Regions from separate parts of the Rhizobium sp. NPDC092011 genome, predicted to be linked through region 1. Evidence: predicted binding sites of a transcription regulator. Region 1 holds the regulator's gene; each other region holds the start of a gene.
The links. The regulator PhoB, encoded in region 1, activates phosphate uptake and scavenging genes when phosphate is short. The targets are predictions, from matches to a motif close to TGTCATNNANCTGTCAT.
Positions count from the first base shown of each region.

Region 2: ACIQJ2_RS19325 (DUF2794 domain-containing protein) is a predicted target of PhoB. The motif match lies at 3,491-3,507, and genes of this name have one in related genera.
Region 3: phnC (phosphonate ABC transporter ATP-binding protein) is a predicted target of PhoB. The motif match lies at 5,286-5,302, and genes of this name have one in related genera.
Region 4: ACIQJ2_RS12855 (LTA synthase family protein) is a predicted target of PhoB. The motif match lies at 2,360-2,376, and genes of this name have one in related genera.

Region 1 is NZ_JBIVSO010000006.1:192,538-200,491, forward strand. Features, by position in the region: gene pstB (phosphate ABC transporter ATP-binding protein PstB) at 1-460, shown strand, start outside; gene phoU (phosphate signaling complex protein PhoU) at 512-1,225, shown strand; gene phoB (phosphate regulon transcriptional regulator PhoB) at 1,258-1,941, shown strand; gene ACIQJ2_RS23755 (GcrA family cell cycle regulator) at 2,109-2,633, opposite strand; gene ACIQJ2_RS23760 (aspartate aminotransferase family protein) at 3,059-4,258, shown strand; gene argF (ornithine carbamoyltransferase) at 4,332-5,249, shown strand; gene ACIQJ2_RS23770 (Hsp33 family molecular chaperone) at 5,297-6,286, shown strand; gene apaG (Co2+/Mg2+ efflux protein ApaG) at 6,392-6,784, opposite strand; gene ACIQJ2_RS23780 (DNA helicase) at 7,396-7,954, shown strand, end outside.
Region 2 is NZ_JBIVSO010000004.1:206,920-214,873, forward strand. Features, by position in the region: gene ACIQJ2_RS19310 (ABC transporter permease) at 1-1,402, shown strand, start outside; gene ACIQJ2_RS19315 (Bax inhibitor-1/YccA family protein) at 1,599-2,339, shown strand; gene ACIQJ2_RS19320 (GNAT family N-acetyltransferase) at 2,457-3,014, shown strand; gene ACIQJ2_RS19325 (DUF2794 domain-containing protein) at 3,068-3,469, opposite strand; gene ACIQJ2_RS19330 (thioredoxin family protein) at 3,934-4,677, opposite strand; gene acnA (aconitate hydratase AcnA) at 4,931-7,621, opposite strand; gene ccmA (heme ABC exporter ATP-binding protein CcmA) at 7,883-7,954, shown strand, end outside.
Region 3 is NZ_JBIVSO010000009.1:41,543-49,496, forward strand. Features, by position in the region: gene ACIQJ2_RS27275 (DUF1045 domain-containing protein) at 20-706, opposite strand; gene phnE (phosphonate ABC transporter, permease protein PhnE) at 895-2,241, opposite strand; gene phnE (phosphonate ABC transporter, permease protein PhnE) at 2,250-3,230, opposite strand; gene phnD (phosphonate ABC transporter substrate-binding protein) at 3,297-4,202, opposite strand; gene phnC (phosphonate ABC transporter ATP-binding protein) at 4,296-5,150, opposite strand; gene ACIQJ2_RS27300 (pyridoxamine 5'-phosphate oxidase family protein) at 5,372-5,926, opposite strand; gene ACIQJ2_RS27305 (DapH/DapD/GlmU-related protein) at 6,020-6,637, opposite strand; gene phnL (phosphonate C-P lyase system protein PhnL) at 6,634-7,341, opposite strand; gene phnK (phosphonate C-P lyase system protein PhnK) at 7,351-7,954, opposite strand, start outside.
Region 4 is NZ_JBIVSO010000002.1:918,915-926,868, forward strand. Features, by position in the region: gene ACIQJ2_RS12850 (GFA family protein) at 1-298, shown strand, start outside; gene ACIQJ2_RS12855 (LTA synthase family protein) at 398-2,326, opposite strand; gene ACIQJ2_RS12860 (NAD+ synthase) at 2,514-4,193, shown strand; gene ACIQJ2_RS12865 (PD40 domain-containing protein) at 4,222-5,049, shown strand; gene ACIQJ2_RS12870 (ankyrin repeat domain-containing protein) at 5,227-7,008, shown strand; gene ACIQJ2_RS12875 (hypothetical protein) at 6,968-7,720, opposite strand; gene ACIQJ2_RS12880 (NADP-dependent malic enzyme) at 7,862-7,954, opposite strand, start outside.

The DNA of each region.
Region 1 (7,954 bases):
GATCTACGAGAACGTCGCCTATGGCCCGCGCATCCACGGCCTGCATCGGTCCAAGGCCGATCTCGAGCACATCGTCGAAACCAGCCTGCAGAAGGCCGGTCTCTGGGGCGAGGTGAAGGATCGGCTGCACGATGCAGGCACGAGCCTCTCTGGCGGACAGCAGCAGCGCCTGTGCATCGCGCGCGCGGTTGCCGTCAGCCCGGAAGTGATCCTGATGGACGAACCCTGCTCGGCGCTGGATCCGATTGCAACGGCAAAGGTCGAAGACCTCATCCACGAGCTGCGGGAGAATTTTACCATCGTCATCGTGACGCATTCCATGCAGCAGGCAGCCCGCGTTTCGCAACGCACCGCAATGTTCCATCTCGGCCATCTGGTCGAGGAGAACGACACCGATAAGATGTTCACCAATCCCGACGATTTCCGCACGCAGGATTACATCATGGGCCGTTTTGGTTGATGATGTCAGGCGCGCGGCTCCCTTCACACAGTTCACCTTGAGGATAGAAAAATGGTCTCCACTCACATTCTCTCTGCCTATGACGAAGACCTGAAGTTCCTGACGCGCCGCATTGCCGAAATGGGCGGTCTGGCCGAACAGATGGTCAGCGACAGCGTTCGCGCATTGGTTCATAGCGATGCCGCTCTCGCACAGAAGGTCATCTCCGACGACGTCGTTCTCGACCATGCCGAGCGCGAAGTCGGCGACAAGGCGATCGTCACCATCGCACGTCGTCAGCCGATGGCGGCTGACCTGCGTGAGATCATGGGTTCCATCCGCATCGCCTCCGATCTGGAGCGCGTCGGCGATCTTGGCAAAAACACTGCAAAGCGCGTCATCGCCGTGCAGGGCACCGGCGTTCCGCGCCGCCTTGCTCGCGGTATCGAACATCTTTCCGAACTGGCGCTCGGCCAGCTCAAGGAAGTGCTCGACGTCTACGCCACCCGCTCGCCGGACAAGGCCGTCTCGATCCGCGAACGCGACGAGGAAATCGACGCGATGTATACCTCGCTCTTCCGCGAGATGCTGACCTACATGATGGAAGATCCGCGCAACATCACCACCTGCACGCATCTTCTTTTCTGCGCCAAGAACATCGAGCGCATCGGCGACCATGCCACCAACATTGCCGAGACGATCTATTACATGGCGACCGGTGCTCAGCCCGAGGGCGAGCGTCCGAAAGACGATACCGCCAACACCGTCGGCGCGGTGACGGAATAATCTGGAAGCGAAGACAAGGAGACCAAAGGCGCATGGTTCCAAGAGTTGCTGTTGTAGAAGACGAGGAAGCGCTGAGCGTTCTGCTGCGCTACAATCTCGAGGCCGAAGGCTTCGAGGTCGACACGATCCTCAGAGGCGATGAAGCCGAGTTGCGTCTCCAGGAGCGCATCCCCGATCTTCTGATCCTAGACTGGATGCTCCCCGGCGTGTCCGGTATCGAGCTCTGCCGCCGGCTGCGCATGCGGCCGGAGACGGAGCGCCTGCCGATCATCATGCTGACGGCCCGCGGCGAGGAAAGCGAGCGCGTGCGTGGCCTTTCGACCGGCGCGGACGATTACGTCGTCAAGCCGTTCTCGACGCCGGAGCTGATGGCTCGCGTCAAGGCGATGCTGCGGCGAGCCCGCCCGGAGGTTCTCTCCACGGTGCTGCGTTGCGGCGATATCGAGCTGGATCGCGAAACCCATCGCGTTCATCGCAAGAGCCGTGAAGTGCGGCTGGGTCCGACGGAATTCCGCCTGCTGGAATTCCTGATGTCCTCGCCGGGCCGCGTCTTCTCGCGCTCGCAGCTGCTAGACGGCGTATGGGGGCACGATATCTATGTCGACGAACGCACCGTTGACGTTCATGTCGGCCGCCTGCGCAAGGCGCTGAACTTCTCCAATATGCAGGATGTCATCCGTACCGTTCGCGGCGCGGGCTATTCCATGGAGGCCTGAGCGGCACATCCTTGTGTTGGGGGCGCTCAGGCATCAACATAGCGGCGGAAACAGAAAACGGGCCTCGAGGGGCCCGTTTCTTTGTCTGAATGCTTGGATCGTCGCTCGGTATTTTTGTTTTACGCAATTCCGGACGGAAAACCGCTTCGCACTTTTCCTGCAATTGCTTAACCGTTGTTCCGCCGACGCTCATTCACCGGCTGATACGCCATGCGCTGATGGTAGGTGCAGTATGGTGAGGAATCCGGGCTGTCGTTGCCGCAGAAGTGGAAATCGTCCTTCAGCGGGTCGCCGACGGGCCACTTGCAGGTGCGTTCCGTCAGCTCCGTCAGGCCGAGGCGACGAGAGATCGGAACGACGACGTTCGAAGCCGGACGATAGGTAATCTCGTTGACCGCATCGACCTCGATCTCTTCCTTCAGCATGGTTGCGCCCTGCTGGCGGGTAACCGTGCGGGTTGCGACACGCGAAGTGTAAGCCGGGGCCCGCGGCGCCGAGGCGCTGCGCTTCGGCGTGCGAGCAGCCGTCGCCGTGCCACCCGCCTTCGCTCGGCCGGGAAGGTTCAGGCGATGCACCTTGCCGATGACGGCATTACGGCTCACGCCACCCAGTTGCGCCGCGATCTGGCTGGCGCTCAACCCTTCGGACCATAGCTTTTTCAGCTTCTCGACGCGTTCGTCTGTCCAGTTCATGCCCTGTCTCCGCTGTCGCGTTTCCGGTGGCAGAATCCTTCACCATTGCCTCGAATGGGAACGAGGCACGAAACGCTTTAAAATTGTGGTGACTAGTTCCGCCGCATGCAGTCTAGCAATTGGTTTTTAACCTAGTGTGAGGCTGACTCCGTGACAAGAGTCGCGCGAATCTTGAGGAATCGATTTCGGGGTTTTCCCCAACTTGCTGCCCCGGCGTGGCATTTCTGCAATACGCGGTGGCGAACGTAATCCTTTTGCGCTGAAGCGTTTTCTCGCACTTGCTAAATCGCCAGTTTTGTTGACATCGCGGTGCAAAACATCAATAGTGCCTGGGCCGCCGCAAGGCGGCATTTTTGATTTTTTCGGACCCGTTTCATCAAGCGGAAGCGATTGGTCCTTAAAGTTGTGATCGAGGAGATATGGCCATGGCCGAGACCGCGCCGCTTTATGACACCTACATGCGTGCTCCGCTGCGGTTCGAGCGAGGCGAGGGCGTGTGGCTGGTCACGGAAAGCGGTGAGCGCTATCTCGACTTTGCAGCCGGCGTCGCCGTCAATTCCCTCGGCCACGCGCATCCGCATCTGGTGGCGGAATTGAAGGCGCAGGCGGACAAGGTCTGGCACCTGTCGAACCTCTATGAAGTGCCCGGTCAGGAAAAGCTGTCGAAGCGGCTGACGGAAGTCACCTTCGCCGACAAGGTGTTCTTCACCAATTCGGGCGCCGAGGCGCTGGAATGCGCCATCAAGACGGCGCGGCGCTATCACTTCGCCAAGGGGCATCCGGAGAAGTTCCACGTCATCACCTTTGAGGGCGCCTTCCACGGTCGCACCATCGCGACGATCGCGGCCGGTGGCCAGGAAAAATATATCGAAGGTTTCGGCCCGAAGGCTCCGGGCTTCGATCAGGTGCCGTTCGGCGATCTCGATGCCGTTCGCGCAGCCATCACCGATGCGACGGCCGCGATCCTGATCGAGCCGGTGCAGGGCGAGGGCGGTATCCGCCCGGCGACCAATGAATTCCTGCGTGGCCTGCGCCAGATTTGCGACGAGCACGGCCTGCTGCTGATCCTGGACGAAGTCCAGTGCGGCGTTGGCCGCACGGGTAAGCTCTTCGCCTACGAGTGGGCCGGCATCAAGCCCGACATCATGGCCGTTGCCAAGGGGATCGGCGGTGGCTTCCCGCTCGGCGCTTGCCTGGCGACCGCAGAAGCGGCCTCCGGCATGAAGGCGGGAACGCACGGTTCGACCTACGGCGGCAATCCGCTTGCCATGGCGGTCGGCAATGCCGTGCTCGACATCGTGCTTGCGGATGGTTTCCTGCAGCACATTCGCGATGTGGCTCTGGTGTTCCGTCAGGGGCTTGCCTCGCTGAAGGATCGCTTCCCCGACATCATCGAGGATGTTCGTGGCGAGGGCCTGATGCTCGGCATTAAGGCGGCAATCCCGCAGGCGGATCTCTTGCAGGCGATCCGCGCCGAGCATCTGCTTGGCGTGCCGGCCGGCGACAACGTCATCCGTCTGCTGCCGCCGCTGGTCGTCACCGCTGAGGAAGCACGCGAAGGTCTCGCCCGCATCGAGCGTGCGGCTGAGCGTGCGCGCGCAGCCCGCACCAAGAAATCGGCCTAAGTTTACCGCCCGCAGTCGGGGCGTTCCTGCCCCATGCGGGCGTTATTGTTTTTTCTGGAGTACAGGTAAGGACATGGCTTCTCCGAAACATTTTCTTGATCTCTCGGCCGTCCCGGCTGCCGATCTGCGCCACATCATCGACGATGCGATCGTGCGAAAGAAGGCGCTGAAGGCGGGTGCGGCAGACAAGCCGCTGGCCGGCAAGATGCTGGCGATGATTTTCGAGAAGCCTTCCACCCGAACCCGCGTTTCCTTCGACGTCGGCATGCGCCAGCTCGGCGGCGAGACGCTGTTCCTCTCCGGAACCGAAATGCAGCTCGGCCGCGCCGAGACGATCGGGGATACGGCCAAGGTCCTGTCGCGTTATGTCGACGCGATCATGATCCGTACCACCGATCACGCGCGCATGCTCGAACTGGCGGAACACGCGACGGTTCCGGTCATCAACGCGCTCACCGACGACACGCATCCCTGCCAGATCATGGCCGATATCATGACCTTCGAGGAGCATCGCGGCCCGATCAAGGGCAAGACTGTCGCCTGGACCGGCGACGGCAATAACGTACTGCATTCGTTGATCGAAGGTGCAGCTCGCTTCGGCTATCGCATGAACATGGCGGTACCCCTTGGTTCCGAGCCAAAGGATCACTATCTGAACTGGGCCCGCAACGAGGGCGCCGAAATCCTGCTCTCGCATGATGCAGACCGTGCGGTCGCCGGCGTCGATTGCGTGGTAACCGATACCTGGGTGTCCATGAATCAGGAACACCGGGCCCGCGGTCACAACGTCTTCCAGCCCTATCAAGTCAACAAGGCTTTGATGGCACAGGCCGACAAAGACGCGTTGTTCATGCATTGCCTGCCCGCCCATCGCGGGGAGGAAGTGACGGACGAAGTGATCGATGGTCCGCAATCCGTTGTTTTCGATGAGGCGGAAAACCGCCTTCATGCGCAAAAGTCGATTCTTGCTTGGTGCCTGGGCGCGATCTGAGGATATGAAGCCGCGCTTGAGAGCGCGGGCGCAGTAGGAGTAAAGCAATGGCCGAAAATGCAGCCTCGCTGGGTCAGTTCGATTTTGCCGGTGACGATCACGTCGTACCCTTTCAGGTGGAGGGCCTCGATGTGCGCGGCCGCGCCGTGCAGCTTGGCCCGTTGCTGGATGCGATCCTTGCCCGGCATGATTATCCGACGCCGGTGGCCCGCCTTCTGGCCGAGGCCATCGTTCTGACGGTTCTGCTCGGCACGTCTTTGAAGTTCGAAGGCAAGTTCACAGTGCAGACCAAGGGCGACGGTCCCGTCGATCTGCTGGTGGCCGATTTCTCGACGCCTGAAAATGTTCGCGCCTATGCCCGCTTCAATGAAGAGGCGCTGGCGAAGGCTATCGCCGAGGGCCGGACAGAGCCGGAGCAGCTGCTCGGCAAGGGCGTTCTCGCCTTCACGATCGACCAGGGCCGGTTCAGCCAACCCTACCAGGGCATCGTCGCTCTCGACGGCGCGTCGCTTGAGGAGATCGCCGGCACTTATTTCCGCCAGTCAGAACAGATCCCGACGCGCGTGCGTCTGGGTGCCGCAGAGCTTTTTGATCGCGACGAGAACGGCAAGCCGCGCCATCGCTGGCGGGCAGGGGGCCTGATCGCCCAGTTCCTCCCCGAAGCGCCGGAACGCATGCGTCAGCCGGACCTGCATGGTGGCGATGGAGATGACGGCGCGCGCCGTCATGTCGAGGATGATGCCTGGGCGGAAGCGCGCAGCCTGGTCGAGACGATCGATGCAGACGAACTGACGGATCCACTCGTCGGCACCGAGCGGCTGCTTTATCGTCTGTTCCACGAGCGCGGCGTGCGCGTCTATGAGCCGAAGGCCGTCTACGATCGCTGTTCTTGCTCGCGGGACAAGCTGAAGGGCGTGCTGCAGGGCTTTTCAGCTGAGGAAATCCAGGCGAGCGAAGAGAATGGCGAAATCGCCGTGACCTGCGAGTTCTGCTCCACCACCTATCGCTTCGAAGTATCCGAGATAGAAGCGGCCTGATGCGGCTCTGGAACATTCCCAGGAAGGGTCCGTAACGCCTTTCTGGGAATCCGGAAAGAAACAGGAAGATGGGGTGTTCCGCTATTCGAAGTAGCGCCGAACGCTCTAGTTCAGCGTCCGCAACAGGTTGGGCGTGTCGAGAGAGAAGGCGGGGATCTTGACGTGGAATTGCTCCCCGTCATCCGTTTCCATCTGATAATGGCCGAACATCATTCCTGACGGCGTGTCCAGCGGGCAGCCGGAGGAGTATTCATAGGTATCGCCAGGCTTCAGATGCGGCTGCTCGCCGACCACGCCCGGCCCCGTCACTTCGTCCACGATGCCGTTCATATCGGTAATGTGCCAATAGCGCGTCACTAGTTTGACGGACATCTTGGAATGATTAGAGATGACGATGCGGTATCCCCAGACATAGCGATCATCATCCGGATCGGATTGCTCCTCCAGATAAAAAGGCTCGACGACCACTTCTATGTCGCGTGTTAAGGCGCGATACATGCCTGCTACCTTGCCGCTGCCCTGAACCGTCGCGCGCTTCTCCAAGCCTCATCGTCGCTTCAGCATTTCCAAGTCTGCGGTATATTATCCGCTTTCCGTCTTTCCCGCAAAGTGCAGGATAACTAGCGATATCCTATAACCGATCCATTCCGTCAAGGAACGGCGTGATGAAATATCGCGCATGGAGGTCAGTCTTTTCAGATTTCAGCTATTACGACTGAAGAAACGGGGCCGTGACTTGCTCTAAAAGTATCTCTTTTGGTTTGTCATTTGGTCTTGTCTGCCTTAATGCGCAGCGGCCGGTATCATGGCCGACATATACGCTTGTCAAAATTGCTGGCACACTCCGGCTTTATCTCCAGCTCGTTCGATCTGCCGTCGAAACCTTCAAACTGGCCGGCGCCGAACTTCCACTCAAGTTTCTTTCGAAAGCGCTTGCCTGAGATTTTCCGATGATCGGATTCGGGTTATCATCTGCTTCTGGCACGGCCCGCGCCTCCCCCCTCCACTCGGGAAAGCATTCTTCATGCGGGGTTTTCGATCTCCAAACCGACTGTTTGAGCGCTGGCATAAGGAGGGGTTGCGATGATTGCTCGCAATAGGAGGTTTAGATGAGGCTTTCTGCCCCTGTATATCACTTGAAGCGTAAGGCGAGGCTTCTGTCCCGCCAGCAGAACATACCCTTGCATGCGGCGCTGGATCGCATCGCCGCGGCCGAAGGATTTGAAGGCTGGAGTTTGCTTTCAGCCAGAACAAGCACCGGCGTCCCTGTCAGCGAGTTGTATTCGCGACTGAATCCGGGCGATCTGGTTCTGGTCGGCGCCAGGCCCGGTCACGGCAAGACCTTGATGAGTTTGAGGCTTGCCGTTGAAGCCATGAAATCAGGCAATCGCGGCGCGTTCTTCACCCTGGAAGACACGGAGCAGGCCGTTCTCAATCGCTTCCGGATGATCGACGCCGATCACGCGGAATTTGCTGAATTGTTCGAATTCGACAGTTCGGATGCCATCAGCGCCGACTATATCGTCACAAGGCTGGCCGCGGCGCCGCGTGGCACGCTGGCAGTGGTCGATTATCTCCAGCTTTTGGATCAGAAGCGGGAAAATCCCGACGTGATGACCCAGGTACAGGCGTTGAAGGCATTTGCGCGGGAAAGAAGCGTGATCATTG
Region 2 (7,954 bases), on a different contig from region 1:
TGCCCGAGAAGTACCGGCAACCGCGCTCTTCCGCGAACAGGGCTTCGAGACGCGCCGCCTGCCCGGCTGGCCCTATCTGCTTGCCGCTGGCCTGCTGATGGCAGCGCTTGCGGCTTTGGCGATCGTCACCGCCTATGACCGCTTCATCGCCATCGTCTTCGTCGTCTCGATCGCTGCCGCTTTCGTCGTGCTGCGCGTCGTCGCAGCCCTGCTCTCCTGGCTTGCGCGCCGCAGTCCGCGCGTGCGCTCGCCGGCCCTGCGGCTGGCGATCGGCAATATCCATCGCCCGGGCGCGCTCACCTCATCGGTCGTACTGTCGCTCGGCCTCGGCCTGGCGCTGCTGGTAACCCTGACATTGATCGACGGCAACATGCGCAGCGAACTCATGGGGCGCATGAGCGAGAAGGCGCCGAATTTCTTCTTCGTCGATATCCAGGGGCCGGAACTCGAGGGCTTCCGCAAGATCGTCCTCGACCTCGATCCCAAGGGCAAGCTCGTCGAAGCGCCGATGCTGCGCGGCCGGATCATCGCCTTCAACGGCGAGGATGTCACCAAGATGAAAGTGCCGGCCGCGGGGCAATGGGTGCTGCGCGGCGATCGCGGCATCACCTACGCCGAGACAGTGCCGGAAAACGCTTCGGTCACCGAAGGCAAATGGTGGGACAAGGATTATGGCGGCGAGCCGCTGGTGTCCTTTTCGGAAGAAGAAGGCAAGGCGCTTGGCCTGAAGCTTGGCGACAAAGTCACCGTCAACGTGCTCGGCCGCAATATTACCGCCAAGATCGCCAGCTTCCGCAAGGTGCAATGGCAGTCGCTGTCCATCAATTTCGTGATGATCTTCTCGCCAAACACCTTCAAGGGCGCGCCGCACGCTTGGCTTGCGACCCTGACGGATACCTCCGCGACCTCGGAGCAGGAAGCGGCAATTCTCAGGAAAGTCACCAACGCCTACCCGACCATAACAAGCGTCCGCGTCAAGGATGCCCTCGATGTCGTCAACACGCTGGTAGGACAACTCGCGACAGCGATCCGCGCCGCCGCCTCGGTCGCGCTCATCGCCTCGGTGCTGGTGCTGGCCGGCGCATTGGCAGCCGGAAACCGTGCCCGCACGCATGATGCCGTCATTCTCAAAACGCTCGGTGCAACCCGGGCGATGCTGATTCGCGCCTTCAGCTACGAATATCTGATCCTGGGTGCCGCGACCGCGATCTTCGCGCTGATCGCCGGCTCCGCCTCCGCCTGGTATATCGTCAGCCGCATCATGAAGCTGCCTTCCACCTTCATGCCCGATGTCGCGCTCTCCACCCTCGTCATCGCCCTGGTGCTGACGGTCGGGATCGGACTCATCGGCACATGGCGCATCCTGGGTCAGAAAGCGGCACCCGTTCTGCGGGAGCTATGAATTCTCCTCGCGGATTAACCGAACGCCGCGAAAACGGCACGATATTACATCGATTTAACATCGGTCAGGCCGCTTGACCCTTGTCTACAAGGCCTGAAAGCCTCATATTCTGTGCAGGCATGCTGGAGCTCCGCAGCGGCGCCTGGGCCTGAATGGCCCGACACCGTTCCCAAATCGGAGCTTGAAAGAGGAAAACATGGCTGACTTTCGCAATTACCAAAACCGGGCGCAGAGCGGTGCGCAATCGGGTGCGATGATAGACGAGGGCCTTCGAGCCTACATGCTCAAGGTCTATAACCTGATGGCGCTGGGTCTGGCGATCACGGGTGTTGCCGCTTATCTCGCTTTCTCTCTGGCTTTCGCAAACGGACAGATCACGGCTTTCGGCCAGGCGATCTATCTCAGCCCGCTGAAGTGGGTTGTCATCCTCGCTCCGCTGGCGATGGTCTTCTTCCTGAGCTTCAGGATCAACCGCATGAGCGTAGCCGCCGCGACGACGACCTTCTGGGTCTACGCCGCACTGGTGGGCCTGTCGCTGTCGTCGATCTTCATCATCTACACCGGCCAGAGCGTCGTGCAGACCTTCTTCGTGACCGCCGCCTCCTTCGGCGCGCTGTCGCTCTACGGTTACACGACCAAGCGTGATCTCTCGGCGATGGGCTCGTTCCTGATGATGGGTCTCTTCGGACTGATCATCGCATCGCTGGTCAACATTTTCCTGGCTTCGTCTGCCATGCAGTTCGCCATCTCGGTGATCGGCGTGCTGATCTTCGCAGGCCTCACCGCCTACGATACGCAGCGGATCAAGGAAATGTACTACGATGCCGATGACGCAACCGTGGCTGGCCGCAAGGCGATCATGGGCGCCCTGTCGCTCTACCTGGACTTCATCAACCTGTTCATGTTCCTGCTGCGCTTCATGGGCAACCGCAACTAAGCGCAACTTGAATAACGATCGAAAAGGCGGCCCCGGCCGCCTTTTTGTTTGCCTGATAAAGAGGCCTGCGATTTGATGGCAGCCATCGCCATCAGCACATCAGGCAGCAAGAAACACATGTCCGTCCGCCTCCGCAGCGCAACCTTAGACGACCTGCCCCACATAACCGCCATCTACCGCGATTCCGTGCTGAACGGCACGGCAAGCTACGAGATCACTCCTCCAAGCGAAGAGGAGATGGCAGGCCGCTTTCACGCGATCCAGGAAAAAGCCTATCCCTATATCGTCGCCGAGGATGCGGACGGCACGTTTCTTGGCTATGCCTATGCCTCGTCCTTCCGCACGCGTCCAGCCTATCGCTGGATGGTGGAGGATTCGATCTACCTTGCTCCGGAGGCCCGCGGACGCGGGATCGGCAAGCTGCTGCTGAATGCCTTGATTGATAGCTGCCAGACACTGGGCTTTCGCCAGATGGTCGCCGTTATCGGCGGCGCGCATCCAGCCTCCGTCGCCGTGCATCGAGCTGCGGGATTTACAGAAGTCGGGCTGCTGAAGGGCACGGGCTACAAGCATGGCCGGTGGCTGGATACGATGCTGATGCAGAAGGCGCTTGGCGACGGTGCGGAGAACGACCCCGACCCGAGCGTTTATCCTGGGACGCTGTTTGAGGGTTAGACACGCGCTCGCATTGAGCCTTCGATATCCCTAAGTCCCCCAATGCGGAGAAACTACTTCTCCACCAGCTTCAGCTGCTTGTCGAAAACCTTCAGGACTTGGCTGAGGTCATGCCCGCGCTTCAATGTCATCCCGTTGGTATTGATGACGGAGAAGGCACCCTGCTTGGCGGCCAGTTTCGGGTTCTTTTCGATGCGGAAGAGCGGCATCTCGCCAGAACGCTTGAAGACGGAGAAGACCGCCTTTTCCTTGAGGTGGTCGATCGCGTAATCCCGCCACTCGCCCTCGCCGACCATACGGCCGTAGATCCAGAGAATGGCATCCAGCTCGCGGCGATGAAACGTCACCGGCAAGGGATCCTTGCTCTGTTTATATTCTTTGAGATCGACGACGACGGAGGAGGTATTTTCCACGGAGCGGCTTTCGCTATGTCGCAAATCCGGCTGATCAGTCATCAATCCCCCAAGGGCTATCTCATGACAGGAGAATGACAGTTTGCCTCAGCCGCATCAAATTGCAAGACGTCTAGAGTCGGATGATTTCAGGTCTGTTCGACCTGAAATATGAATCCGCTCTAGAATCAAAGATGTAGAGCGTGATGTCATCCGAAAACCGCATACACTTTTCGGCATCACGCTCTGGCGGCTCACAATTTCTTTCCCATGCCCAAAAGCGTCTCCGCAGCGCCGCATTTCAGTCAAAACCACGCCAAATTTGCGGGAAGTATAGGCAGCCGCTTGGCGCCGCCGCGCCAAGCCGCCCGGCCGGGACGTATCGATAAACCCCAGCCCCGAATGCGTCCTTGCCGGGCACCTCCCCTTCTTGGCATCAGCCAAAATAGGGAAACTTTTGGCACATGCCAAAGCGGAAACCCTTTCGATCGTAGCCGAAATAGAAGGCTTGCAGCCAACGGATAGGCTCAGCCGTCCGAGCCCACCGTCAGAACGGTCGCGCCGATGATGGCCGAGGGATCGCCTGAAGGCGACGACGATTGCAGAAGCACCGCAAGTCCTCTGCGCCCCGCCTTGCTCAGCACATTGGCGGGCAGCACGATATTCATCGCCTTCCCATCCCACATGCCGACTGTCTCGACATCGGAAACCGCGTGCATGTAGGCAATCTGCTGGCCGTTGTTTTCACCGCCCTTGGGAGCGACCATCTGCTCCTTGTCGAAATAGACGACGACGACATTCGCCTTGCCTTGGCCGGCGCCGATCTTGATCGAAAGCTCATCGTCCTTCATTGCGGCATTCACCGGAATGGTCAGGCCCTCGCCATTGCGCTGAAAGGTATCGATCTTGACGTTGATCGCATTGAGGTCTGCACCGTTCATATGATCGCGGCCATTGACGATGGCCTGCGGCGTATAGACCCCGCTGCGCCCGAGCGTGCGTGCATAGGCATATTGGCGCGCCGTGTTGTCCTTGGACGCCATGGTGTCGCTCCAGCCTAGATAGTTCCAGTAGTCGACATGATAGGCGAGCGCCACGACGTCGCCCTGGCGAATCAGCTTGCGAAACGCGGCGTCAGCCGGCGGACAGGAAGCGCAGCCCTGTGCGGTGAAAAGCTCGACCACGCCCTTGATCTTCGCAGCCTCCTGCGCATGCAGCGAACTTGCGAGCGCTATGCCTGCCAGAAGTGGAACCGAAAATCGAAGGCGCATTCTATCTTACCTCTGCATCAAATTTCGCCGGCCGCCAGCGCAGCCTCCGAAACATTCACGCTCTTTGGGGCGGTAAGGCCATATCAAGCCCGAAAAACCTGAAACAAGAGATAATAGCTAAGCGTGATGACGCAAAGTCACGATGGGGTGAGGCCAGGGCCGCATGGCAGGTGCGCCGAACACATCCCCGTGAAAAAGAAGAGGCCGCCGGAAGAGTTTTCCGGCGGCCTCCTAAGATCAGCGTCGATAGCTATCAGGCAGCGAGATCGCGCAGAACGGTCTGCAAGATACCACCATTGTTGACGTAGACGACCTCATCCAGCGTATCGATACGGCAGATGATCGGAATATCGCGAACCGTACCGTCGCCATAGGTGACTTTGGCGATCTTGCGCTCGCGCGGCTTGATGTCTGCCAGACCTTCGATGGTGACGAGTTCGTCACCCTTCAGGCCGAGGCTTGCCCAGGTGGTGCCTTCCTCGAAGACGAAGGGGATAACGCCCATGCCAACCAGGTTCGAGCGGTGAATACGCTCGAAGGACTGGGCGATCACAGCGCGTACGCCAAGCAGGTTCGTGCCCTTGGCAGCCCAGTCGCGCGACGAGCCGTTGCCGTATTCGACACCGGCGAAGATGACGAGCGGAACGCCCTCGGCCTTGTACTGCATGGCCGCATCGTAGATCGACGTCTCTTCCTTGGACGGATAGTGGATGGTGTAGCCACCTTCCTTGCCGTTCGGGCCGAGCATGTGGTTGCGGATGCGGATGTTGGCGAAGGTGCCGCGCATCATGACTTCATGATTGCCGCGGCGCGTGCCGTACTGGTTGAAGTCGGCAACGCCGACGCCATGACCGATGAGGTAGGCACCCGCCGGCGAAGCAGCCTTGATCGAACCGGCCGGGGAAATGTGGTCGGTGGTGATCTTGTCGCCGAAGAGGCCAAGAACGCGAGCGCCCTTGATATCGGAAACGCCGGCACCCTTCTTGCCCATGCCCACGAAGTAAGGCGGGTTCTGGACGTAGGTCGAGTTGTCGTCCCAGGCATAGGTCTGGCCCGGAGGAACCTGCACGGCCTGCCAGTTGGCGTCGCCCTTGAAGACGTCGGCATACTTGCTCTCGTAGAGCTCGCGGGTGACGTACTTCTGGATGAACTCCTGAACCTCATGCGAGGTCGGCCAGATGTCCTTCAGGTAAACCGGCTTGCCGTTCTGGTCTTCGCCGATCGGCTCCTTCGTCAGGTCGAGCTGCACAGAACCTGCGAGTGCGTAGGCGACGACGAGCGGCGGCGAAGCGAGGTAGTTCGCCTGGACGTCGGGCGAAATACGGCCTTCGAAGTTGCGGTTGCCCGAGAGCACGCCCGAAACGATCAGGCCCTTGTCGTTGATCGTCTTGGAGATCGGCGCCGGCAGCGGGCCGGAGTTGCCGATGCAGGTGGTGCAGCCGAAGCCGACCAGGTTGAAACCGAGCTTGTCGAGATCGGCCTGGAGACCGGACTTGGCGAGATATTCGCCGACGACCTGCGATCCCGGTGCCAGCGAAGTCTTGACCCACGGCTTGGTCTTCAGGCCCTTGGCAACGGCGTTGCGGGCGAGCAGACCGGCAGCGATCAGCACCGACGGATTGGAAGTGTTGGTGCAGGAGGTGATGGCAGCAATGGCGACGTCGCCATGGCCGAGATCGAAATCCGTACCTTCGACCGCATAGCGGTTGGAGAGCTGGCCCGGCTTTTTGTATTCCGTCTCAAGCGAAGTGGCGAAGCCGGAAGCGATGTTTTCCAGCGCGATACGGCCTTCCGGACGCTTCGGGCCGGCCATCGACGGCACGACGTCGTTGAGGTCGAGTTCCAGCGTGTCGGTGAAGACGAGGTCGGAACCGTCATTGTCGCGCCACATGCCCTGAGCCTTGGAATAGGCTTCGACGAGCGCGATACGATCCTTGGCGCGGCCGGACATGTTGAGGTAGTTCAGCGTTTCCTTGTCGACCGGGAAGAAGCCGCAGGTCGCGCCGTATTCGGGACCCATGTTGCCGATGGTGGCACGGTCAGCGAGCGGCAGTGCGTCGAGGCCGGGGCCGAAGAATTCGACGAACTTGGAAACGACGCCCTTCTTGCGCAGCATCTGCACGACGGTCAGAACGAGGTCGGTCGCGGTGACGCCTTCCTTGAGCTTGCCGGTCAGCTTGAAGCCGATAACTTCCGGAAGCAGCATGGAGACAGGCTGGCCAAGCATGGCAGCTTCAGCTTCGATACCGCCCACACCCCAGCCAAGGACGCCAAGACCGTTGATCATCGTCGTGTGCGAATCAGTGCCGACGCAGGTGTCGGGATAAGCGATCGTTTCGCCGTCTTCTTCCTTCGTCCAGACAGTCTGGCCGAGATATTCGAGATTCACCTGGTGACAGATGCCGGTGCCGGGAGGAACGACGCGGAAGTTCTTGAATGCCTGCTGGCCCCACTTCAGGAAGCGGTAGCGCTCGCCGTTGCGCTGATATTCCAGCTCAACGTTCTTGGCGAAAGCCTGCGGCGTGCCGAATTCGTCGACGATGACCGAGTGGTCGATGACGAGGTCAACGGGGACGAGCGGGTTGATCTTTTCCGGATCGCCGCCGAGGGAAACCATCGCGTCGCGCATGGCGGCGAGGTCGACAACGGCGGGAACGCCGGTGAAGTCCTGCATCAGCACGCGTGCCGGGCGATAGGCGATTTCGTTCTCGACGGTGCCCTTGTTGGTCAGCCATTCGGCGACGGCAAGGATATGTTCCTTCGTGACCGACTGCCCGTCTTCAAAACGCAGCAGGTTTTCCAGAAGCACCTTCATGGAGTAAGGCAGCTTGGAAACGCCGGGCAGACCATTCGCCTCAGCCTTGGGCAGGCTGAAATAAACATAGTCTTTCCCGCCCACGGTCAACGTGGAACGACAATTGAAACTGTCAAGAGATTTAGACACGAGATACCCCGTTTCTGATAGCCAACACAGTCGTGCGAACGCCTATGCACTTTATGCACATCAGGATGCGGGTACGGCCATTTCCGCTGTCCGCACGTAAGGAGAATACCTTAAGTTCGGCGCAAGGATGAAATTCACGCCGACCGCTGGCGTGGTTGCAGGTCTTATAGATAATTTCGTAAAGACTTGCCAGAGTGACAAGATGCAAATTTGGACAATTTTTTGCGCATTGCGGTAAAGAAATAGGGAAAGCCTGAGCGAATGCATCTAAGCGCTGAAAATCTGGCGGCACGGCGGGGCGAGGACCTGATTTTCTCGAATGTTTCCCTCAAC
Region 3 (7,954 bases), on a different contig from region 1:
TGTTTGAAGCGGGTATGCTCTAGCCGCCAGCAAGCGGCAGCCAGGAGCGGACGGTAAAGGGCGCCCCACGCTCTTCTTCGACGAAGATGGCAAGGCTTGAAATGGCAAGTGGTTTGCCGGAATGGTCGGCAAAGCGCTTGCGCAGGGTTTCATGCATGTCGGCCTGACGCGCGGCGGGCACGGGACCGGTCAGCGTCATATGGAAACGGAACTCGTCGTTGACATAAGGATAGCCCCAGCGCAGCAGGTGAGCGCGCTGCGGCTCCGTCAGTTCTTCCGGCTTGCGTCGTGCGATGTCATGGTCGGACAGCGGGGCGCGGAACGGCTCGAAGGTCTTGACGACACTGAAGGCGAAATCCTGCAGCGGCTGGTAGAGCGAACCCGGCACGAGCGCGAAGAACGGGCCGAGCTGGCCGAGCACCAGCTCCGGAATGGTGAAGGCCTTGGTGCGCGAGGCGAAGTCGGCGGCGACCTCGAGCAGATCGCGCTCATTCACTGATGAGGCGAGCTCGAAGGGCGCCTTCAGCGTGGCATGGAAGCCGTAGCGGCGCGGATCGGCGGTCAGTTCGGCATGGTCTTCCGGCAACGGGCCCATCGCCTTGTCGGAAAAAATCTCATTGGAAAAAGCATCGCGGCCCAGCCAGCGGGCGGCAAGCGACGTCAGCGAATCGTCTTTGGGCGGCGTGAAATAGAGAGCATAGCGCAAGGCTGTATTCCTTGGAAAAATCGGCTGCGCGGGGCACTGTTGGGTGATTTGCAACAAACCGCAAGAGCAGTAAGGCCGCAGCTGGTCGAATCCGGCTAAATCCGATTCGATCACTGCGGTCTTGCCGGGCCTGCGCTACCGGATTCCCGTGACAGAATGATGATGCGTTGCGATTTTTCTCGCTATTTTTACTTGACCCTTGTCCCCATCAGACGTGAACGCAGCGCGTTGGATGCGGCGTCGAACAGGAAGACCACGATGAGGATCAGCAGCACCATGTAGGCGACGTTGGCCCAGTTGGCATTCGTGCGCATCGCTTCCCAAAGCTTGAGGCCGATACCGCCGGCGCCGACCGCGCCGATGATGGTCGCGCCTCGCACGTTCGATTCCCACTGGTAGAGCGTCTGGCTGACGATGACAGGTACGATCTGCGGCACGATGCCGTAGCGATGCACCAGTATCGTCGACGAGCCCGTGGATTTCACGCCTTCACGCGGCTTGTTGTCGATATTCTCGAGACCTTCGGAATAGAGCTTGCCGAGCGTACCTGTTTCCGTGAGGAAGATCGCGCCGCTGCCGGCGAGCGGGCCGGGGCCGAAGGCGCGGGTCAGGAAGAGTGCCCAGATCAGCATGTCCACCGACCGCAGGAAGTCGAACAGCCGCTTCAGTACCTGGTTGAGCAGCCGGTTCGGCGTGATGTTGCGGGCGGCCATGAAGGCAAGTGGGAAAGCCGCAAGCGAACCGAGCAGCGTGCCGAGGAACGCCATCACGATTGTCTGGAAAAGCTTGGTCCAGACGTCGCCATGCTGCCAGGCACCGTTGTTCCAGATATTGTCGAAGGCCAGCGAGAGATTGGATTGATCAGGGTCCAGCCGCGGCCCGGAGACAATCAGGCTGACGACTTCGCCCGCCGGCTTGTCGAAGAAGGGCGAATGCGTGTCGAAGACGAAGTTGGCCCAACCGAGGAAACGCTTGCGGATCTTCACCCGATCCGTGGAAATGCTGACATCGCCGGCAAATCCCATATTGGCGAGGATATTGTCGTCATAGACGGTCATCCAGCTCGGAACCGGCTGCGAACCGACGATTTTCGGGGCATTGCCGGAAATGTCGATCGGAATGGTCACGCCATGTGCGGTCAGGATCGCTTGCGTCTTGGTGATCTCCACCGTGCGGCTGGTGCCGCTCACCGAAACGATCATGCTGCCGTCGGGATTGGTCGTCACCCAGTTCGGATTGGGATTGTCGCCGAGCGGCGAGAAGCGCGGATATTTGATGCTGATCTTGTCGCCGGAGATGCGGAACTCCGGCTGGACATCATAGCTGATCCATTGGCTGAGATAGATGCCGACACGTTCCCAGCGTGCGTCGGAGAGGACTTTCGGCAGGTCGAAGAACCATACGGCGTAAAAGCTGTAGAGGACGATGCCGATGAAGACCATCAGCGCCCCATAGCGCTGGCGGAAGGATCGGTGAAAGACCTCCGGATAACGCGCTTCGATTTCCTGCATACGGCCAGCGTCGATGACGGACATGGGGAACCTCAATGCTGCAGAAGGAAGGCGTGCTCGCCGACGAGACGGCGGCGGAGCCATGCGGAAAACTGGTCGACGACGATGATCGTCGCGAAGAGGAGTAGCATCAGCGCCATGGTCTTGGCGCCGAAGCCGCGCGAGATTGCAAGCTTCAGCTCCTCGCCGATACCGCCGCCGCCGACGGCGCCGATGATGGTGGAGGCGCGGACATTGATTTCCAGGCGCAGCAATGCATAGGACATGAAATTCGGCAGAACCTGCGGCAGGGCGGCGAAGCGAACGCGCTCCGTCCAGCTTGCGCCGACGGCGCGCATGCCTTCGTCCGGCTTCATGTCGATGTTCTCGACCACTTCGTAGAACAGCTTGCCGAGCGCGCCGATCGTATGAAGGCCGACGGCGATGATGGCCGCGATCGGGCCGATCGACAGGATGGCGGAAAACAGGCCGGCAATGACGATTTCCGGGAAGGCGCGCAGCAGTTCCATGATGCGCTTGGCGATCAGGCGGATCGGATGCGAGGGAGACAGGTTGCGTGCGGCGAAGAAGGCGAGGGGCACCGCGAAGACGAAGCCGACGATGGTCGAGACCAGCGCGATGTTGATCGTGACGAGCATCAGCTCGAAATATTCAGGGATATAGAAATCGCCCCAGACATAGACACGGCCGAGCGGGAAATTGAACTCCTCGCCGCCGGCGCCGTTTGCGCCGTTGGGGCTCGGCAGATCGAATAGCGCGCGATAGACGTCAGCCCAGTCCTTGGGAATAAGCCAGCTGACGAAATCGAACAGATGCGGCAGGCGCTCGAAGAAATGGCCGGCATTGCTTTCATCGGCGAAGCGAACCGAACTGACGAAAGCAACGAGCAGGATGATCAGGCCGATCCCGGTGTAAAGGCGGCGGCGGGCCACCATCTTTGTCCAGGCGTCGCCGATCTCCTTCGCGCTTTGCGGCGCGCTCTGCATGTTCGGGTGCGTATCGGCAATCGTCATGAAATCCTGCCTTTGTGAATAGCAAAAGGGCGGCCGTTGCCGGCCGCCCAGTCATCGGAATGCGGATCAGCCGCCGATAGCAGCCTTACGAACGTCGATAACGGCGTTGTAGAAATCCGGGGTAACCTTGACGTAGCCCTTGAAGTCGCCGCCTTCGATGGCGTTGAAGCACTTGGCGTCCGTGGTCGGCAGCTTCAGGAAGAAGTCGGCCAGCTTGGCCTGCCATTCGGTGCCCAGAGCGTTGCGAACGACGAGCGGGCCGTTCGGGATCAGCGGCGAGCGCCATACTTCGACGAGCTTGTTCGGGTCGACGGTGCCCTTGTCCACAGCCTTGCGGAACGTGCCGGAGGTGAAGCCGTCCTTGAAATCGCCGATGCCCGAGGAGTCGTCGACAGCGACGTCGACCTTGCCGTCGTAAGCGGCGAGCAGGTTGTTCTCATGGCCGCCGTTGAACTGGGTCGAAGCGAAGAACTTGTCGTTCGGAGCGCCGGTGGTCTTCGGAATCTGCGTCAGCGGAACGAGGTAGCCCGAGGTGGAGTCCGGATCGGCGTAGCCGAGCTTCTTGCCCTTGGCGTCGGCGATCGTCTTGATGCCGGAGGACTTGAGAGCGAGGCCGATCGAGTAGTAGCCGGTCGCGCCGTCGGTCTGCTGCGTGGTCAGGATCGGGGTAACGGCCTTCGGGTCCTTGATGGCGACGGCTGCGTAGCCGGAAGCGCCGAGTTCTGCGAAGTCGAGCGTGCCGCCGAGCAGACCCTGGATAACGCCGTTATAGTCGGCAGCCGGGAACAGCGAAACCTTCTCGAAACCGAATTCCTTCTTCAGATGGTCGGAGAGGCAGGCGTAGTTGCGCAGGCGGTCGGCTTCGTTTTCGCCGCCGAGAATGCCGACGCGGAATTCCTTGAGATCTGCAGCGTTTGCGCCGCCAACGAGCGCGAGAAGCGCCGTAGCCGCAAGAAGAGTCTTCTTCAACATTGGGTTCGTCTCCTGATTAACCGGTGTCCCCGGATGCCTTCGGTCTAGAAGAAATGTGCCCTTGACGCGGGCTCTCGATCTCGGCCGTCCCTCTCAGAGACCGGCCAGTGCCAGCGGTTGCGGGCCGGCAGATTCGGTTGCCGCGGCTTGCGCGGCCGTGTCGGCAATATTGATTGCCGTCGACGTCATGGTCTCGTCGATGCCGGCGCCGTCCTTGTCGGTGCCGTAGATTTCCTTGACGGCTGCAGCCGTCAGTTCGGACGCCTTGCCGTCGAAGACGACGCGGCCGGCGGCCATGCCGACGATGCGTTCGCAATAGTTGCGGGCCGTATCCAGCGTATGAAGGTTGGTGATGACGGTGATGCCTTCACGCTCGTTGATGTCTCGCAGCGCATCCATGACGATCTTGGCGTTGAGCGGATCAAGCGAGGCGATCGGCTCGTCGGCGAGCATCATCTTCGGCTGCTGCATCAAGGCGCGGCAGATGGCAACGCGCTGCTGCTGGCCGCCGGAAAGCGTACCGGCCATCTGCAATGCCGTCTGCTCGATGCCGAGGCGTTCGAGGGCGGCAATCGCTTCGATGCGCTCCTCGCGTGTAAAGACCGAAAGGAGGCTCAGCACGGTCGAGCGTTGGTTGAGCCGGCCAAGCATGACGTTGGTGAGTACGTCGAGGCGCGGAACGAGGTTGAACTGCTGGAAGATCATGGCGCAATCGCGCTGCCAGCTGCGCAGCGCGCGGCCCTTGAGCTTCGAGACCTCGACACCGGAGAAATGGATGGAGCCGGAACTCGGATCTGCCAGGCGGTTGATCATGCGCAACAGGGTCGACTTGCCGGCGCCGGAGCGGCCGATGACGCCGACCATCTGTCCCTGGGGTATGTCCAAAGTCACGGAATCGACAGCAAGCTTGTTGCCAAACCGGCGTGAAACATTCCTGAGTTCGAACATAGTGCTTCCCTTTCGCGGCTGCCGGGCTGCAAAAAATCAGCGGTACCGGTGCTAAGAATGGGCGCATGCCCCCGCCTCGAAGGGAGTTTCGAGGGGGTTGGCGCCAACCACAAGGCAACCGATTAGTCCCGCTTCATGAAGCTCCAATGTCAGTTTTATGTAAGTGCTGTTACAATTCGTCTTGATTTGAGTTGATTAACGACCGAATGCTTCGGCTGTCCTCAGTCGTCAAATAAACCGGTAGGTAAGCCATCCATACTGACGACATTTTTCTCGCGCCAATACTCCTCAATACCATCCGGCCCCTTCGCATTGGCCCAGTTGTCGAGGCTCGGTCTTTCGCCTTCATAGCTGAAGAGCGGTACGCCAAAACCACATGAGGTCTGCACGAGATCGATATCAAGCCACACGATCTGGCGTGCGCCGAGCGGCTCGTCTCCGTCATAGTGCGTGTGTAGCAGTTCCCGATATTCAGGCGACGGCCGGTGGATGATCCTGCCGCGGCCGTAGAGGCGCAGGATCATCGGCGGGCCTTCCATCGCGCAGAACATGATGGTCAGTCGCCCGTCGGCCTTCATATGGGCTGAGGTCTCGTTGCCGCTGCCGGTTCGGTCGAGATAGATGGCCGTGTTGGGGGAGATGATGCGCAGGCAGAGTGTCTCGCGCGGCGAGAGGTTGACCCGCGAATTGGCAGCGGCGGATGCCGTGAAGAAAATGTGTTGCCGCGCGATGAAATCGTGCAGCCTGTCGTCGATACTGGAAAACTGCTTTGCCATGAAGAACTCCTCCCTTAAGCCGGGCTGGACAGATCGCCTGAGGCTGAAACGCCCGCGGGTCCCATGCAAGCCCGGCTTAGGCGGAAAGCGTCCTCAGGCGGCGTAGCGCTCCAAAAAATCTTCCGCAGACAGGGCGCGGAAGTCGGCAAGCGCCGTGCGAAGGCGGTCATGGTCCCAGTCCCACCAGGCAAGCTTGTCCATGCGAGCCCCGACTTCTGCGGTAAAGCGTTCACGGATCAGCTTGGCCGGCACGCCACCGACGATCGTGTAGGGCGCGACGTCCTTGGAGACCACGGCGCCCGCACCGATGACCGCACCGTTGCCAACCGTGACACCCGGCAGGATGGTGGCGCCGTGACCGATCCAGACGTCGTGACCGATGACGACGCGGTTGTCGCGCCGCCAGGTGAAGAAATCCGTCTCCATATCGGCATCCGGCCAGTAGTCGGCGGCGCGATAGGTGAAGTGGTGCAGTGTGGCGCGCCAGGTCGGATGGTTTGTGGCGTTGATGCGCACCGCAGCGGCGATGTTGACGAACTTGCCGATCGTCGCGCACCAGACCGCGCCATCCTGCATGATGTAGGAATAGTCGCCAATCTCGACTTCATCGATGCGGCAGCGGTCGGACACTTCGGTGTAGCGGCCGAGCGTCGAATTGTTGATGCTGGCTGAGGAGCTGATGTAGGGCGTTTCGCCTAGCTTGCGGCTCATGCTGCTGCCTTCCTCGGCGAGAATTGCGAAACGTCGAGAATACGGCTGCCGACGGCCTCGCGTACTTCCTCGTCATGGAAGATGCCGAGGAGGGCGACACCCGCCCGCTTCTTCTGTTCGATCAAGTCGACGACGACGGCGCGGTTGCGGGCGTCGAGCGATGCGGTGGGTTCGTCGAGCAGCAGGATGGCGTGGTCTGTGATGAAGCCGCGCGCGATGTTGACGCGCTGCTGCTCGCCGCCGGAGAAGGTGGCGGGCGGCAGCTGCCAAAGCTCCTGCGGCAGGTTCAGCTGTGCGAGCAGACCGGCCGCCTTTTCGCGGGCATCCGCAGCGTTTACGCCACGGGCCAGCAGCGGCTCGGCAACGACGTCGATGGCGGCGACGCGCGGCACGGTGCGCAGGAACTGGCTGACATAGCCCATGGTCTGCCGGCGAACTTCAAGCACCGTGCGCGGGTCGGCGGTGGCGAGATCGACAATCTTGCCCTTGTGCGCGACGAGGATCTGGCCGTTGTCGACGGCATAATTGCCGTAGATCATTTTCAGCAGCGAGCTCTTGCCGATGCCGGAGGGACCGCCGAGCACGACGCATTCGCCCGATGCGACCGAGAAGGAGACATCGGCGACGACTGGCAGGCGCAGGCCGTCGCGCAGGTGCATGGTGAAGCTCTTGAAAACTTCGGAAACGACGAGTGGAGTTGCCATGATACTTCCTCAGACCTGCAGGATCGAAGAGACGAGCAGTTGCGTATAGGGTTCGCGCGGATCGTCGAGCACGCGGTCGGTCAGGCCGTGTTCGATGACGTATCCGTCCTTCATCACCATCATGCGATGCGACAGAAGCCGGGCGACGGCGAGATCGTGCGTGACGATGATGGCCGACAGGCCGAGATCGTTGACGAGGCCGCGAACGAGGTCGAGCAGACGTGCCTGTACCGAAACGTCGAGGCCGCCGGTCGGCTCGTCCATGAATACCAGGCGCGGGCCGGTCACTAGGTTGCGGGCGATCTGCAGGCGCTGGCGCATGCCGCCGGAGAAGGCGCGCGGCTGGTCGTCGATACGGTCGGCATCGATCTCGACCCGCTCCAGCCAGTCGATGGCCGTATTGCGGATATTGCCATAGTGGCGGTTGCCGATCGCCATAAGGCGTTCGCCGACATTGGCGCCGGCCGAAACCGTCATGCGCAGGCCGTCGGCCGGGTTCTGATGCACGAAGCCCCAGTCCGTGCGCATCAGGAAGCGGCGCTCGGCTTCGTTCATGCGGAAGAGATCGCGATAGGTCTCGTCGCGCATATGGTATTCGACGCTGCCCGTCGTC
Region 4 (7,954 bases), on a different contig from region 1:
CGCCGCCACAAACGTCGCGGCTGACAAGCTTGTCGTCGAAGGGGAGGAGGCCGTCACTTGGTATCGTGCCAGTTCGTTCGCCCGCCGCGGCTTCTGCAAGACCTGCGGTTCAGCCTTGTTCTGGCAGGCGGATGGTGCCGACGAGATTTCGATCATGGCAGGGCTTTTCGATCAACCGACCGGCCTTGAGATCGGCTACCATATCTTTTGCGCCGACAAGGGCGATTATTACGAGATTGCCGATGGCTTGCCGCAATATCCGCAAGGGCGCCCCGCGCCGGCAACAACGGTGTCCTAAGAAACTTCGCGATCTTCCAGTTTTACTATCAGCGCCTTAGGTTGTTGGTCTTGCACCTATGATTGCCGCGACGTCCCGTACAGTTTTGCGCGCCATGATCTAGCTGCTCTGATCGACAAGCCGTGCGTGCGAGGGAAAGAAGCGTTCCAGCCCCAGCTGGCGCCCGAACATCATATCGTGCTGGAGATAGCGGTAGTCACGCACAATCGGGTCGATAGTCTGTTCGTTGCGTGCCCAATCCGGGAAAGTCTTGTTATCGCGGGTCGCGAGCTGATAGCGGTCGACGATGTTGTACTTCTTCTGGGCGCGACCAAGGAAGCCGGTGTAGAAGGGATGCTCGTATCCCGCGGTCTTCAGCAGCTGATAGGGCAGCTGCGAGGGACTGATCGTGCCGATATCCTTGCGCACGCCCTTTTTGCTCGACCAGATGACGAGTGGCGTTTCATGCTCCTGCTTCATGATGTCGAGCGGTGCCTTGCGGGTTGCGACCTGCTGGGGCATGTAGCCGGTGTTCGGGTAGACTTGGCCGAGCGGGGGCAGATGATCGCCCCAGAGCACGATGATGGTTTCGCGCTCGCGTTTTTCGGCCCAATCCATCAGCATCTTCAAACTGTCGTCGGCTTCGCGCACGCCCTGCGCATAAGTGCCAAGGGTCTCGCGATCGTCGTCATTCAGGTTGCCGATGATCTCGACGGTATTCTCTGCATAGCGGTTGGCCTCATAAGGACCATGCCCCTGAAGGGTGACAGCAAAGAAGAAGAAGGGTCGCTCCGACCCATCGCCCTCGCGCATGATCTCCTTCATCAATGAATCGTCGGAGGCGAACATGCCGCGCTTGTCCATTGCCGGCATGGTTTCCTCGGTGTGGAACTCCTCGAAGCCGAAGGCTCGGTAGACTTCGTTACGGTTCCAGAACCAGCCGCTGAACGGGTGGAGGGCGCGCGCCGAATAGCCTTCGCCACGGAAGAAGGTGGCAAGCGAAGGCATTGGGCGGCGAACATATTGCTGATAGGGGATGCTGCCATAGGGCAGGAAGGCATTGGAGAAGCCCGTCAGCGCCTCGAACTCCACATTGGCGGTCATGCCCCCGAATTCCGGAGAAAAGACATTCCCCGATTGTCTGGTGCGGATGGTCGGCATCGGGTCGGGCGTGAAGGTGATGTTGGTGAGCCGCGTCGGGTCCCAGAGGGATTCGCTCATCAACATGATGACGTCAGGTTTTTGGCGCGGGCCGGAAAGATAGCCATAATTGCGGGCCGGTATGGCGTCCATCGCATCAGGCCCATAACCTGCCGGTGATTTGACGTCGGCCATCGGCAAGTTGAGCGAGAAGGCGATGATGAAGCCGTTATAGTTGTAGTTTTCCGTCTGATCCCAGACGATCGGGATGATGCGCAGTTTCTCGCGGATGTAGGAATATTGGGTAGGGTCCATCTGCGAGATGAAAAGTCCTGCCAGCGGAAGGCATACGGATAGCCGGGCCATGCGCGCCCTGTGAGACAGCGCGGCGGACCGATGCCATGCCTGCCGCCAAAGGATGACAAGAGCTGTGACAGCGGCGATGGTTCCGATGGTAAGCGCGACCGCGGTCCAGGGCCGGTCGCGCACCATGACGGGCATCAGCTCCACAATCTGCCGACCGAAGAGGAAATCGGAGGGATAGAGCGGGTCGGAAAGATAGTTTTGCTTCTGGCTGGAGATGAATGCGGGGACGAGCGCCAGCGGAGCGACGATCAAAGCAGACAGATGCGCGCGGCCCAACAGTGCATCCAGCATCAACATGACAAGCATGATGAGGCCGATTGTGGTGAAACCCGGCCGCGACGGTGAAAGCAGGTAAGGCAGCACGGCCGAGAACTCGCCGCGTGCAATCCACTCAACGCCGACGACGATCGAGGATGCGATCAGCAATGTCAGTATCAGGCTCAAAAATTGGCGCAGGGCAGCCGATTGCTGTCTCGCCGCGCCGATTTTTTGAAAAAGAGTGAGCCTGCCCGTCGAGACGGAACCAATGACCTGATCGACCAAAGATTTCTCCGAATGCTTAAACCTTCATAAAAGTGTCATGCTTCTGTCATGAACGCGCGATGAACTGCAAGGCGATGCTGATATTTTTCCGAGTAAAAATACCGCCTGTGCGCGTGGCGCGATCTAAGATGGTCGTCGTGAGCCAAAGGCGGTTGCCGAAGGGAAATGGCGCCGCTAAATGTATGGCATGACAGAGCAAAGCCACATCACCCACACGATCCGCATCGCGGTTGCGCAGCTCAATCCGACGGTCGGGGACGTTTCCGGCAATCTCGCAAAAGCGCGCGAGGCGCGGGCCGAAGCGGCGCGCGAAGGCGCTGATATCGTGTTGCTGACGGAGCTGTTCATATCAGGCTATCCGCCGGAGGATCTGGTACTGAAACCGGCCTTCCTGCGCGCATGCTGGAAGGCCGTCGAGAGCCTTGCTGCCGATACCGCCGATGGCGGGCCGGGAGTCGTTATAGGCTTTCCGCGGCAAGGCGATGCGGGCCGCTACAATTCCGTAGCCGTTCTCGATGGCGGCAAGGTCATCTTCATCCGAGACAAGGTCGATCTGCCGAATTACGGCGAGTTCGACGAGAAGCGGGTTTTCGACGAGGGAACCATAGCCGGTCCCGTCAATTTCCGCGGCGTCCGCATCGGCATTCCGATCTGCGAGGAGATCTGGAACGATCTTGGCATCTGCGAGACGCTGGCCGAAAGCGGGGCCGAAATCCTGCTGGTGCCGAACGGGTCGCCATATTATCGCGGCAAGGTCGATATCCGTCATCAGGTCGCGCTGCGGCAGGTGATCGAATCCGGTCTGCCGCTGATTTTCGCGGCGCAGGTCGGCGGCCAGGATGAGCTGGTTTTCGATGGCGCGAGCTTCGGCTTCAATGCGGACAAGACGCTGGCCTTCCAGATGAGCCAGTTCGAGACGGCACTGGCGGTCACCACCTGGAAGAAGAACGGTGATGGCTGGCACTGCACCGAAGGGCCGATGGCGCATATTCCGGAAGGTGAGGAGGCCGACTATCGCGCATGCCTGCTGGGCTTCCGCGATTATGTGAACAAGAACGGCTTCAAGTCGGTCGTGCTCGGCCTTTCCGGCGGCATCGATTCTGCGATCTGCGCCGCAATCGCCGTCGACGCGCTCGGCGAGGAGCGCGTGCGCGCGGTCATGCTACCCTACAGATACACGTCGCAGGATTCGCTGAAGGATGCTGCGGACTGCGCCAAGGCGCTCGGCTGCCGTTATGATATCGTTCCGATCGAGGATCCCGTCACCGGCTTCACCTCGGCCTTGTCCGATCTGTTTGAAGGTACTGAAAGCGGCATCACCGAGGAAAACCTGCAGAGCCGCGCCCGCGGCACTATCCTGATGGCGATCTCCAACAAGTTCGGCTCGATGGTGGTGACAACAGGCAACAAGTCCGAGATGTCGGTTGGCTACGCCACGCTCTATGGCGACATGAACGGCGGCTTCAATCCGATCAAGGATCTCTACAAGATGCAGGTCTATGCGCTGTCGCGCTGGCGCAACCTGCATGTGCCGCCCGGTGCACTCGGCCCATCGGGTGAGGTGATCCCGCATAACATCATCGACAAGGCGCCTTCGGCTGAACTCAGGCCGAACCAGACGGACCAGGATTCGCTGCCGCCCTATCCGATGCTCGACGACATTCTCGAATGTCTGGTGGAAAAGGAAATGTCGGTCGAGGAGATTGTCGCGCGGGGACATGACGTCGCGACGGTGCATCGAATCGAGCATCTGCTCTATCTCGCCGAGTACAAGCGCCGCCAGTCGGCGCCGGGCGTGAAGATCACCAAGAAAAATTTCGGCCGCGACCGCCGGTATCCGATCACCAACCGGTTCCGCGACCGCTGATTGCGCGGCGGACGGCAAGGGAGAACGCATGCGCAGCTCGGTGGAAATCTACAATATCCGTACTGGCGCCAATCGTGTCGTCTGGCAAACCGACCAGCTGATCGAGGCGCCGAACTATTCGCCTGACGGTCGCTATCTGCTGCTGAACGGCGACGGGCTGCTGTATCGGCTGCCGCTGGATGGTAGCGGTGACATCGTTCGTGTCGATACCGGTTTTGCTGTCACGTGCAATAACGACCACGGGATTTCCCCGGATGGATCGCTGATCGCCATTTCCGACAAAACGCAGCACGGCAAGTCCTGCATCTATGTATTGCCCGCCGAGGGCGGCACGCCGCGTCAGGTGACGACTAATCTGCCGTCCTATTGGCATGGCTGGTCTCCTGACGGGCAGCGATTTTCCTATTGCGGCATCCGCAACGACGTCTTCGACATCTACACGATCTCCATCGATGGTGGCGAGGAAACGAGGCTGACGCATGGCGAGGGCCGCAACGACGGGCCTGATTTTTCCGCCGACGGGCAATGGATCTATTTCAATTCAAGCCGTACCGGCCTGATGCAGATCTGGCGCGTTCATCCCGACGGCACCGGCCTGCAGCAGCTGACCGACGACAATTACGGCAACTGGTTCGCGCATCCGTCACCGAAAAACGACAAGGTCGTGCTGATCTCATACGATCCCGATGTCTTCGATCATCCGCGCGATCTCAACGTTCGCATGCGGCTGATGGATATGGACGGCGGCAACCTTACGACCCTGTTCGAGCTTTTCGGCGGGCAGGGATCGATCAATGTGCCCAACTGGTCACCTGGTGGTGACGAGTTCGCCTATGTGCGGTACGAACCGGCCTGAATCCAAAATTGTGACCTCTGGACAGATCGTATTTCGCGCGATAGATGTGATCCGTTCTCAGGGCGCATCCGATCCGCGGGAAGGGCAAAGCCCACCTGAAGCATGGAATACGAGACTGCCACACCTCTTTTCAGTCTGTGGGCGCGGATACCGGACGTAAATGGAAGGAGGTCTATTTTGACCACGCGCTCTTTGGCGGCGAACGCCACTCTCGATTCCCTGAAAAAGCAGGCCAAGGCTTTCCTCAAAGCAGTTCAGTCCGGCGACGCTTCGGCGCGGGGCCGCGCCGCTCCCTATTTCGCTGACATTGCCAATGTCGGATTGCAGGACATACAGCTCGTCCTTGCCCGTGAACTCGGATTCTCCAGCTGGGCCAAGCTCAAGGTGCATCTGGAGGCGGGCGATCATCGAAACTTCCCGCCAGACCAACTTGCCAACCGCTTCCTTTCGTTGGTAACGCTTTCCTACTTCGGCAGCATCGCCGCCGATCCCGCCCGCTTCGAGGAAGCGCGTGAGCTGCTGGAAGCAAATCCGGAGATCGCCGTCGAGAACATTCATGTGGCCGCCGCGCTTGGCGATGCCGATGGGGTCGGGCGTTGGCTAGAGCGTCAGCCGCACCTTCTCGATCGCAAGGGCGGCCCCTATGACTGGTCGCCGCTGATGTATGCGGCCTATGCGCGCTTTCCGGGCCGATCAAGCCTGCCGGCCGCGCGCGAGCTGGTCAGGCGCAGGGCTGATGTCAACGCCTTCTTCCTCGACGGTGGCCAATATCGCTTCACCGTATTGACTGGCGTGTTCGGTGAAGGCGAGGCGGGTAAGGAGCGTCAGCCTCAGCATCCTGATTGCGAGGCCTTTGCACGGCTGCTGCTTGAAGCCGGTGCCGAAGCCAATGATAGTCAGGCGCTTTACAACCGCATGTTCGAACCTGACGATACCTGCCTGAACCTGCTGCTGGAATATGGGCTGTCCGCCGCCGATCGGAACAATTGGCTGGTGCGCGAGGACGGCAAATTCGTCGCGAACTCGCAGGCCGTTTTCGACTATCAGCTCGCATGGGCGCTTGAGCATCGTATGGCCTCGCGCGTTCGCCTGCTGGTGGAGCATGGAGCGGATGTCAACAAGCCTGTCAATGGGCGGACGCCTTACGAATGGGCGCGGCTAGGCGATGACAAGGAACTCACATTATATCTCGTTCAGCAGGGAGCTATAGCGGTTCGTCTGAAGCCCGAGGATTGGGTCTACATCAAAATTCAGGAGGGAGCCGGCAACGAGGTGGACGATCCGGCAATACTCGTCGAGCACATAAAGAACGTTGCACGCGAGCTTAATATCCCCGAAGCGATGCGGCGGGCGCATCCCGCCATGCTGCACGAGGCGGCCGGCGACAATAATCTGCGGGCTGTTTACGTCATGCTGGCGCTGGGCCTCGACGTCAATGCGATGACCAGCCGCACGCCGCTGCATGAGGCTGCGCTTCATGGCCATATCGAGATGGCGCGGCTGCTGATCGAGCATGGCGCCGATACCACCATCCGCGATCCGCATTTCTATGCGCCGGCTATCGGTTGGGCCGATTACAACGGCAAATCGGAAATGGTCGAGTTCCTGAAGACCTATCCGCTCGATATCTTCGCCGCTGCCGCTTTCGGCCAAATGGAACAGCTGACGGATCTCATCGACAGCCATCCGGAACGGCGGGATCTACGTTTCAGCGATTTCCGGCCGCAGGGACAGTCCAGCCCCGACCGCGATTGGATGACGCCGCTCGGCTTTGCGATCGGCAATCGACGTGGGGACGCGGTGCGCCTTCTGCTGGAACGTGGCGCGGACGCTTCTATTCGGGATGCGACCGGCAGGTCCTACCGCGATCTTGCGCAAGAAACGGGAGATGAAAACATCATCTCCCTGCTGCAGCGGCCTATTGCGTCGGCTGCGGGCCAGCTGCCTTCGGATGTTTGAGGTCGATGCCGCCCGGATCGGTCGCAAGGAATTGCGGTCCGACTTGGCGGACCTTGTTGGCGGAGGGATCGTAGGGGCGATCAGGCGGGAATTGCTGCGGCGTCGCCTGCGCTACCGGCGGTGCCTTCGCCGCAGGCGCCTGCATTTGCTGCAGGCTAGAGTTCTTTTGCAACCTGGGTTTTTCGATGACAGTGATCGAACTGTCGGGCTGCGCCAAGGATTGCTCTGGCGAGGCATAGGTGTCGAGATGCGTGCGGGTGTTGATAACGATATCCGGCGCAGCCGACGCCGGTGCGCTGCAGCCGTTTCGCTGCATCGTATCCAGCAATTGCCGGCGCTGAAGGCCGGCGGCATCGACCCGGCCGGTGCTCCGTTCGCGCTCGTCCATCAGTATGCCGAGATCGTGCCGCATCGCGTCCAACGATGTTCTCATGTCGTCGCAAACGGCGCTATTGTCGTCTCCAAAAACGCCGAAGCCGCCATCGACGACGCAGCCCTGATTGCGCAAATCGCTCATCACGCGCCGGATCATCAGGTTCTGTTGCACGATGGCGCGGGAAAGCTGGCGCGTTTCCTGGCTGGCGCCGACGATCTCGGTGGTATCTGCGAAACGTCCGCGCAACTCGTCGCACAGATCGGTCTGGGCGAGGCTCGGTGTTGCCGCCAACAGGGACAGCAAGGCGATGGAAACTAGGTGTGTGCCGCGGTTCACGATTTCCGTTCTCGAAAGCGGTTGAATGTCGCTGAAAGCTACACTTTGGAGCTTAACAACGTATCCATCAAAAGGCACGGATTTCGAGACAGTTTTGTCGAATTGCGGCCACCTCGGAGAGGCGGCCGCAAAAGATTTGGATCAAACGAGCTGCGATGCCTCGACCACGGCGAGAGCCGCCATGTTGACAACGCCGCGCGAGGTGACCGAAGGCGACAGAATATGAGCGGGGAG